DNA from 2 places in the Cupriavidus sp. SS-3 genome. Region 1 is predicted to be linked to the other one. Evidence: riboswitches for the same ligand, from Rfam matches in the RefSeq annotation. Region 1 holds a riboswitch; the other holds the start of a gene.
What was found. A riboswitch is a leader RNA that binds a small molecule or an ion and turns the genes downstream of it on or off. The one in region 1 is predicted to bind glycine.

Region 1 (3,405 bases):
CGCAGGTGCGAGCCACCCGCCAGCAGCTTGAGCAGCTGGTACTGGCAGGCGTTGGTGTCCTGGTACTCGTCGACCAGGAAGTAGCGCAGCCGGTTCTGCCACTTCAGCTGTACCGCCTCGTTGCGCGCGAACAGTTCCGCCGGCAGGCGGATCAGGTCGTCGAAATCCACCGCCTGGTAGGCGTTCAGCGTGGCGACGTAGTTGCGGTAGACCAGCGCGGCCTGGTGCTCGTCGGCATTGGCAGCCTGCGCGATCGCGGCCTCGGGGTCGACCATGCCGTTCTTCCACAGCGAGATCGTGCTCTGCACGCCGCGGATCAGCTTCTTGTCGGTGGTGCCCAGTTGCTCCTGGATCAGGCCGAAGCAGTCGTCCGAATCCATGATCGAGAACTGCGGCTTCAGGCCCACGTGCTCGGCTTCCATGCGCAGGATCTGCACGCCCAGCGAGTGGAAGGTGCAGACCGTCAGCTGCTTGAGCGGAATGCGCTTGCCCTCGCGCGTGGTCTTGCCCTCCATCAGCTTGGCGATGCGCTCCTGCATCTCCTTGGCCGCCTTGTTGGTAAATGTGACGGCGGCGATATGGCGCGGCTCGAAGCCCTTGTCCTCGATCAGATGCGCGATCTTCTGCGTGATCACCCGGGTCTTGCCGGAGCCCGCGCCGGCCAGCACCAGGCAAGGCCCGTCCAGGTAGCGGACGGCTTCGGATTGGGCGGGGTTCAGGCCATGGGTCATGCGGGCAGGTGTCGGGGGCGGCAGCGGAATCGCGGGAAAGAGCGGATTTGCCGGCATCCCGTCACCCGGGCCTGCGGCAAAGCTGCCGATGTTAACACGCTCGCCGCGGCGGGTCAGTCAGCGCAAGCCGCGAGGGTGGGCCAGGCCGTGTCACTGGCGTAACACTTCGTAAAGACCGGAGCCAATGACATAACGCGACACTCTAATCAGTGTGTCCCCCGGTCCGCCGGATCGCTCGGGCATGCACGAATCATCACATCGGAGCCAACAATGAAAACCCTGCAAACTTTGACCAAGGTGACCCTGATCGGCATGACGGTCGCGGCCTTTGCCGGTTGCGCGGACATGACCCCGAAACAACGTAACACCGCCATCGGCGCCGGTGCCGGCGCGGTCGGCGGCGCCGTCCTGACCGACGGCAGCGCGCTGGGTACGCTGGGCGGCGCGGCCGTGGGCGGCGTCATCGGCAACGTTGTCACCGACGACAAGAAGAAGTAAGCAGCCCCGGCGCGCAGCGGCGGGTACGGGCCCTTGCCGTGGTTTGACAAAGGCCGGGGCCTCCCGTACATTGCGCGCATCCAACCGGGAGAGCGCGCATCGCCTGCGCCGCCGAAGGGGTATCACCCGAAAACTCTCAGGCACCACGGACCGGTCGGATCGGCATGCAACATGCACACAATGCATGCCGCACTCTGGAGAGCGGCACCCGTCATTCGTGGCGAGCGTGCCCACCGAAGGGGCGCGCGAGGATTGGGTCCACGGGATCCGCCTCGTAATCTCTCAGGTATCGAGGACAGAGGGGTCATCCGCCGCAGCGGATTGCTCGCCATATTGGCGTAGCGATCGTTGCGGCGGATGGCCCTTTTTTGTTTTCGCCAACCGAGACTGCCCCCGAGGATTCCATGACGCTCCATGCCACGCCCCTCAACGCTATCCACCGCGCCCTCGGCGCCCGCATGGTCGACTTCGGCGGCTGGGACATGCCGGTCAACTATGGCTCGCAGATCGAGGAGCACCATGCCGTGCGCAACGATGCCGGCATGTTCGACGTCTCGCACATGTGCGTGGTCGATCTCGCCGGCCCGAATACCCGCAGCTTCCTGCGCGGCCTGCTGGCCAACAACGTCGACAAGCTGCAGTCCCCCGGCAAGGCGCTCTATTCCTGCATGCTGGACGAGAACGGCGGCGTCATCGACGACCTGATCGTCTATTTCTTCGCCGAGGACCGTTTCCGCCTGGTGGTCAACGCCGGCACCGCGGTCGGCGATATCGACTGGATCCGCGCCCGCAACGACGCCACCGGCAGCGGCGTGACCATCACCCCGCGCCGCACGGACGTCGCGCCCGAGGGCGTGCAGCCGCTGGCGATCGTCGCGGTGCAGGGACCCAACGCCCGCGCCAAGGTGTGGAGCACCTTCCCGTCGACCCAGCCTTCCGACGCACTCAAGCCGTTCAATGCCGTGGTCGTGCAGGATCCCGACCTCGGCGAAGTGATGGTGGCGCGCACCGGCTACACCGGCGAGGACGGCTTCGAGCTGGTGGTGCCGGCCGCAAGCGTCGCCGGCCTGTGGGAAAAACTGAATGCCGCGGGCGTGCGCCCGGCCGGCCTGGGCGCACGCGACACGCTGCGCCTGGAAGCCGGCATGAATTTGTACGGCCAGGACATGGACATCAAGGTCTCGCCGCTGGACGCGGGCCTGGCGTGGACCGTCGACCTGCAGAGCGAGCGCGACTTCACCGGCAAGGCGGCACTGACCGCGGCGGGTTCGCGCCAGCAGTTCCTCGGCCTGATCCTGCGGGACAAGGGCGGCGTGCTGCGCGCCCACCAGAAAGTCATCACCCCCGCCGGTGACGGTGAAATCACCAGCGGCACCTTCAGCCCTTCGCTGTCGCAATCGATCGCCTTCGCGCGACTGCCGCAGGGCGTGAACGTGGGCGACACCGTGCAGGTGGAGATCCGCGACCGCAAACTCAACGCGACTGTGGTTAAACTGCCGTTTGTGCGTCATGGCAAGGCACTCGTGAGCTAAGGGGACAGCCCCGCTCACCCAACGGTCGCCCTCGCCTGCCGGCAGCGTTGCCGGGCAGGCATCACCCAACAAGAAACAGATCTGAATCCGGAGAACCTTCATGAATTTCCCCGCTGACCTCAAGTACACCGAGTCGCATGAGTGGGTGCGCGTCGAAGCCGACGGCACGCTCACCATCGGCATTACCGACCACGCACAGGACGCGCTGGGCGACATCGTCTTCCTGGAGCTGCCCGAAGTGGGCAAGTCGGTCGGTGCCGGCGACGCGCTGGCCGTGGTCGAGTCGGTGAAGGCCGCTTCCGACATCTACGCGCCCGTGGCCGGCGAAGTGATCGCCGTCAACGAGGCCGCCACCGCGGCGCCGGAAAGCGTCAACGCCAACGCCTTCGACGCGTGGCTGTTCAAGCTCAAGCCGGCCAATGGCGACGACGTCAACGGCCTGATGTCGGCCGACGCCTACAAGGCCAGCGTCGGCGCCTGATCGCCCGCCGGTCCCCCTCCGGGACCGGCATACCGCATTCGCGGCGCCGCGGCACGGCTGACCACCTGCCGCCGCGCCCTCCACGAGGTTCTTGCCCATGAACGCCCCGCTGCCCATGAACGCCGCCCAAGCAAACCGGCCCACGCTGGCCGAACTGGAGGCG
Region 2 (3,405 bases), on a different contig from region 1:
GCCGGTGGCGTTGGAGCGGTCCTGCTGCCAGTAGGCAGCGGTGAACTGCGCCTGCAGCGTGCTGGTGATGTCGTAGCCGAGCTTGAGCTTGAGCTGGTCCTGCACCGTGTGCGTAACGCCCTCGCTGTTCACGCCCATCACCACGCGGTCGCGCCCGCTCTGGTCCTGGTCGAAAAAGGCCCCGGAAACCGGCGTGTCCGCCGCGCCCGCGGGCCGCGTCGAGCGCGACGCGGTGTAGAAGCTCAGCGGCTGGCTCTTGCTGTCCTGCCGGTCCACGCTGACCAGCCACGAGAGCGCGCCGACGCGGTCGCCCACATAGGCGTTGGCATGCACGCCGTTGAAGTTATCGTGGGTGCCGTACAGGCCGAAGCGCTGCGTGAACAGCTGCACGCTGGCATCGCCCTCGAACTTCTCCGGCGTGCGCGTGGTGATCAGCACCGTCGCGCCCAGCGAATTGCCGGGATACAGCGCCGAATACGGGCCGTACAGCACGTCCATGCGCTCGATCTCGGCGGCATTGACCAGCGACCAGCGCGGCGGGAAGCTGAAGTCCGAGCCCAGCAGGTTGGACAGCAGCAGCCCGTCCGCATAGACCAGCCCGCGTGCCGACTGGCGCGAACTGGTGCTGCGCACCGAGATGATCGAATTCATATCGCCGATAAAGCGCTTGCGCACGGCGAGGTTGGGCGCGTACTTGAGCGCGTCCTCGGTATTGACCACGTTGAAGTCGGCCATGCGCGTGCTGCTGATGCCATACGCCGGCGCCGGCGTGTTGGGCGGGATCGCCGGCGTCTCGCCGCGTTCGGGGCGGGCCGATACCACCACCTCCTGCAGCGGCGCGGGCGCCTCCACGCCTGCCTCCACCCCTTGGGCGGCGGCCACGGCGGGGCCCATCAGCACTGCCGAAACGGCCAGTGCAATGCGGTGTTTCTTCACTGAATGCCTTGTTGTCGTCGTTGTGGGCTCGCCGCGACGCCTGCGCAGCATCAGGCGCTCCTCCCGGACGTCCTCGATAGCGAGCGCTGACATTTTATGGGGCCGGAAGCCATCGGCCGATGCGACATAGCGACGCGGCTAGCGCGCCATATCCGCATGCATCCGTGTTAACCCGCATATCCAATACGGGGCCTTGTCACTACATTGCCCCGACTGGCGTCAAGCCAGCGTGATGCAGGGAGAGACTGTCGCGGCGCCCGCCGCGCATGGCGCCGAAGGAGCAACCGCCCCGGAAACTCTCAGGCAAAAGGACCGGCATCACCCGTCAGTGCACTCTGAAGAATGCCGGACGCCATCGTCCGCCCGGCATACCGAAGGAGCAAGCGCGCCCGCCCCCGCGGCAAGGCGTCGTGAATCTCTCAGGTCCAGAACAGAGGGGGCGTCCTACACGCATGTCGCGTGCGGACTCCCACCCTTCGACGTTCCTGGATCCTGCAGATCATGAAGACAATCGCTGTCATCGGCGGTGGCATCACCGGTGTCACCACCGCCTACGCGCTGGCGCGGCGCGGATTCTCCGTCACGCTGTTCGAACGGCATCGCTATGCCGCCATGGAAACCTCGTTCGCCAACGGCGGGCAGCTCTCCGCATCCAACGCCGAGGTCTGGACCCACTGGTCCACCATCGTCAAGGGGATGAAGTGGATGCTGCGCAAGGATGCGCCGCTGCTGGTCAATCCCCGGCCCAGCTGGCACAAGCTGTCGTGGTTCGCCGAGTTCATCGCGTCGATTCCCCACTACCGCCGCAACACCATCGAGACCGCGCGCCTGGCCATCGCCGCGCGCGAGCACCTGTTTGCCTGGGCGGCGCAGGAAGGCATCGATTTCGACCTGAAGAAGGAAGGCATTCTCCATATCTACCGTGACAAAGCCGGCTTCGAGCATGCCGGCCGCGTCTCCGCGCTGCTGGCGCAAGGCGGGCTCGAGCGGCGCGCGGTGACCCCGCAGGAGATGCGCGCGATCGAGCCGATGCTGGCGGGTTCCTACTACGGCGGCTACTTCACCGAAAGCGATTCGACCGGCGACATCCACAAGTTCACCAGCGGCCTGGCCGCCGCCGCTGCCCGCCTGGGCGTGCGCTGCCGGTACGGCCAGGACGTGCGCGCGGTGAAGACGGACGGAAGGCATGCCACCGTCACCGTGCAGGACGGCGCGGACAGCGCCAGCTCTACCTTCGACGGTGCCGTGATCTGCGCAGGCACCGCCAGCCGCGCCCTGGCGGCAGGGCTGGGCGACCGCGTCAACATCTATCCGGTCAAGGGCTATTCGATCACGGTCAACCTGACCGACGAAGCCAGCCGCGCCGCTGCGCCGACGGTCAGCCTGCTCGACGACGAAACCAAGCTGGTCACCAGCCGCCTCGGCGACGACCGCTTCCGCGTCGCCGGCACCGCCGAGTTCAACGGCACCAACCGCGATATCCGCGCCGACCGCATCCGCCCGCTGGTGGACTGGGTGCAGCAGTGCTTCCCCGGCGTCAGCACGCGCAGCGTGGTGCCATGGGCCGGGCTGCGGCCGATGCTGCCCGACATGCTGCCGCGCGTGGGCCGCGGCCGCTCCGCCTGCATCTTCTACAACACCGGCCATGGGCATTTGGGGTGGACCTTGTCGGCGGTGACGGCGGACATGGTGGCGGGGGTTGTGGACCAGGCAATGGGGAGTGCGCCGGCGATGGTGCCTGGCGCGGTTTTGGCGCCGGTGCGGGCGTGAGGCGGCGGAGGCAAAGGGCTTAGCACGCAAGCGCATTTTCAAGAGTCAGCGATTTCTGAATCCGTTGCCCGGATTCAAACTTCGCGCGCCCCTGGAAATGCGACATCTCTCATCGATTCCCCGGTACCGACAGGAAATACTGGTGGCGTCATCGGACCACCGATGATCGGGTGTGGAAAGCCCGGATGTATAAGGTGGACAGGCGTTGCGCTTGTAGCGGGCAACGCCTGTGTGTTCGCACGAACCAAGCCGGCTCCCTGGCGGGCCGGGCGAGGCAGCCGCAAGGCTGGCCGGTTCCCCACCTTTGACCGGTCTTTCCACCCTCGCCGTCTGGCCCGCCGCCCTCATGTGGAAATGAGTGGCGCGCCTTTACTAGTGGGGAACTTATGGCAACGATCGATGAAATCACAAACGACTGTCTTCAGCAGGTTCGCGCAGGAATTGAAGGGGTTCTCGTACTGCTGGATCACGAAAGCGAAAGTTCGGACGGCTGCTTCAGTGCGCTGTGTCTGCTTGGCATGGTGAAGATGCAGCTGGATGGGCTGATGGTTGAGCGAGAGCGGTTGCAATAGTGGCTGACGGGTGTGACAGTGAGTTTGGGATGTCACACCCTTGTTCTGCGGGAAGCACCTTGAAACACCGCCTGCAAACCGGCCCTCATTGATCCTGAACGATCACGCTTTGACAGGCTCTCTTTAG

Region 2: another riboswitch for glycine. It lies ahead of U9J39_RS20015 (D-amino acid dehydrogenase); the one in region 1 lies ahead of gcvT (glycine cleavage system aminomethyltransferase GcvT).

What each region holds. Positions count from the first base shown of each region.
Region 1 is NZ_JAYLVT010000016.1:53,595-56,999, reverse strand. Features, by position in the region: gene U9J39_RS21680 (UvrD-helicase domain-containing protein) at 1-731, opposite strand, end outside; gene U9J39_RS21675 (glycine zipper 2TM domain-containing protein) at 1,002-1,229, shown strand; glycine riboswitch at 1,305-1,392, shown strand; glycine riboswitch at 1,414-1,538, shown strand; gene gcvT (glycine cleavage system aminomethyltransferase GcvT) at 1,634-2,761, shown strand; gene gcvH (glycine cleavage system protein GcvH) at 2,862-3,242, shown strand; gene gcvP (aminomethyl-transferring glycine dehydrogenase) at 3,340-3,405, shown strand, end outside.
Region 2 is NZ_JAYLVT010000013.1:39,573-42,977, reverse strand. Features, by position in the region: gene U9J39_RS20020 (TonB-dependent receptor) at 1-936, opposite strand, end outside; glycine riboswitch at 1,163-1,261, shown strand; glycine riboswitch at 1,262-1,380, shown strand; gene U9J39_RS20015 (D-amino acid dehydrogenase) at 1,396-2,706, shown strand; gene U9J39_RS20010 (DUF1484 family protein) at 3,093-3,278, shown strand.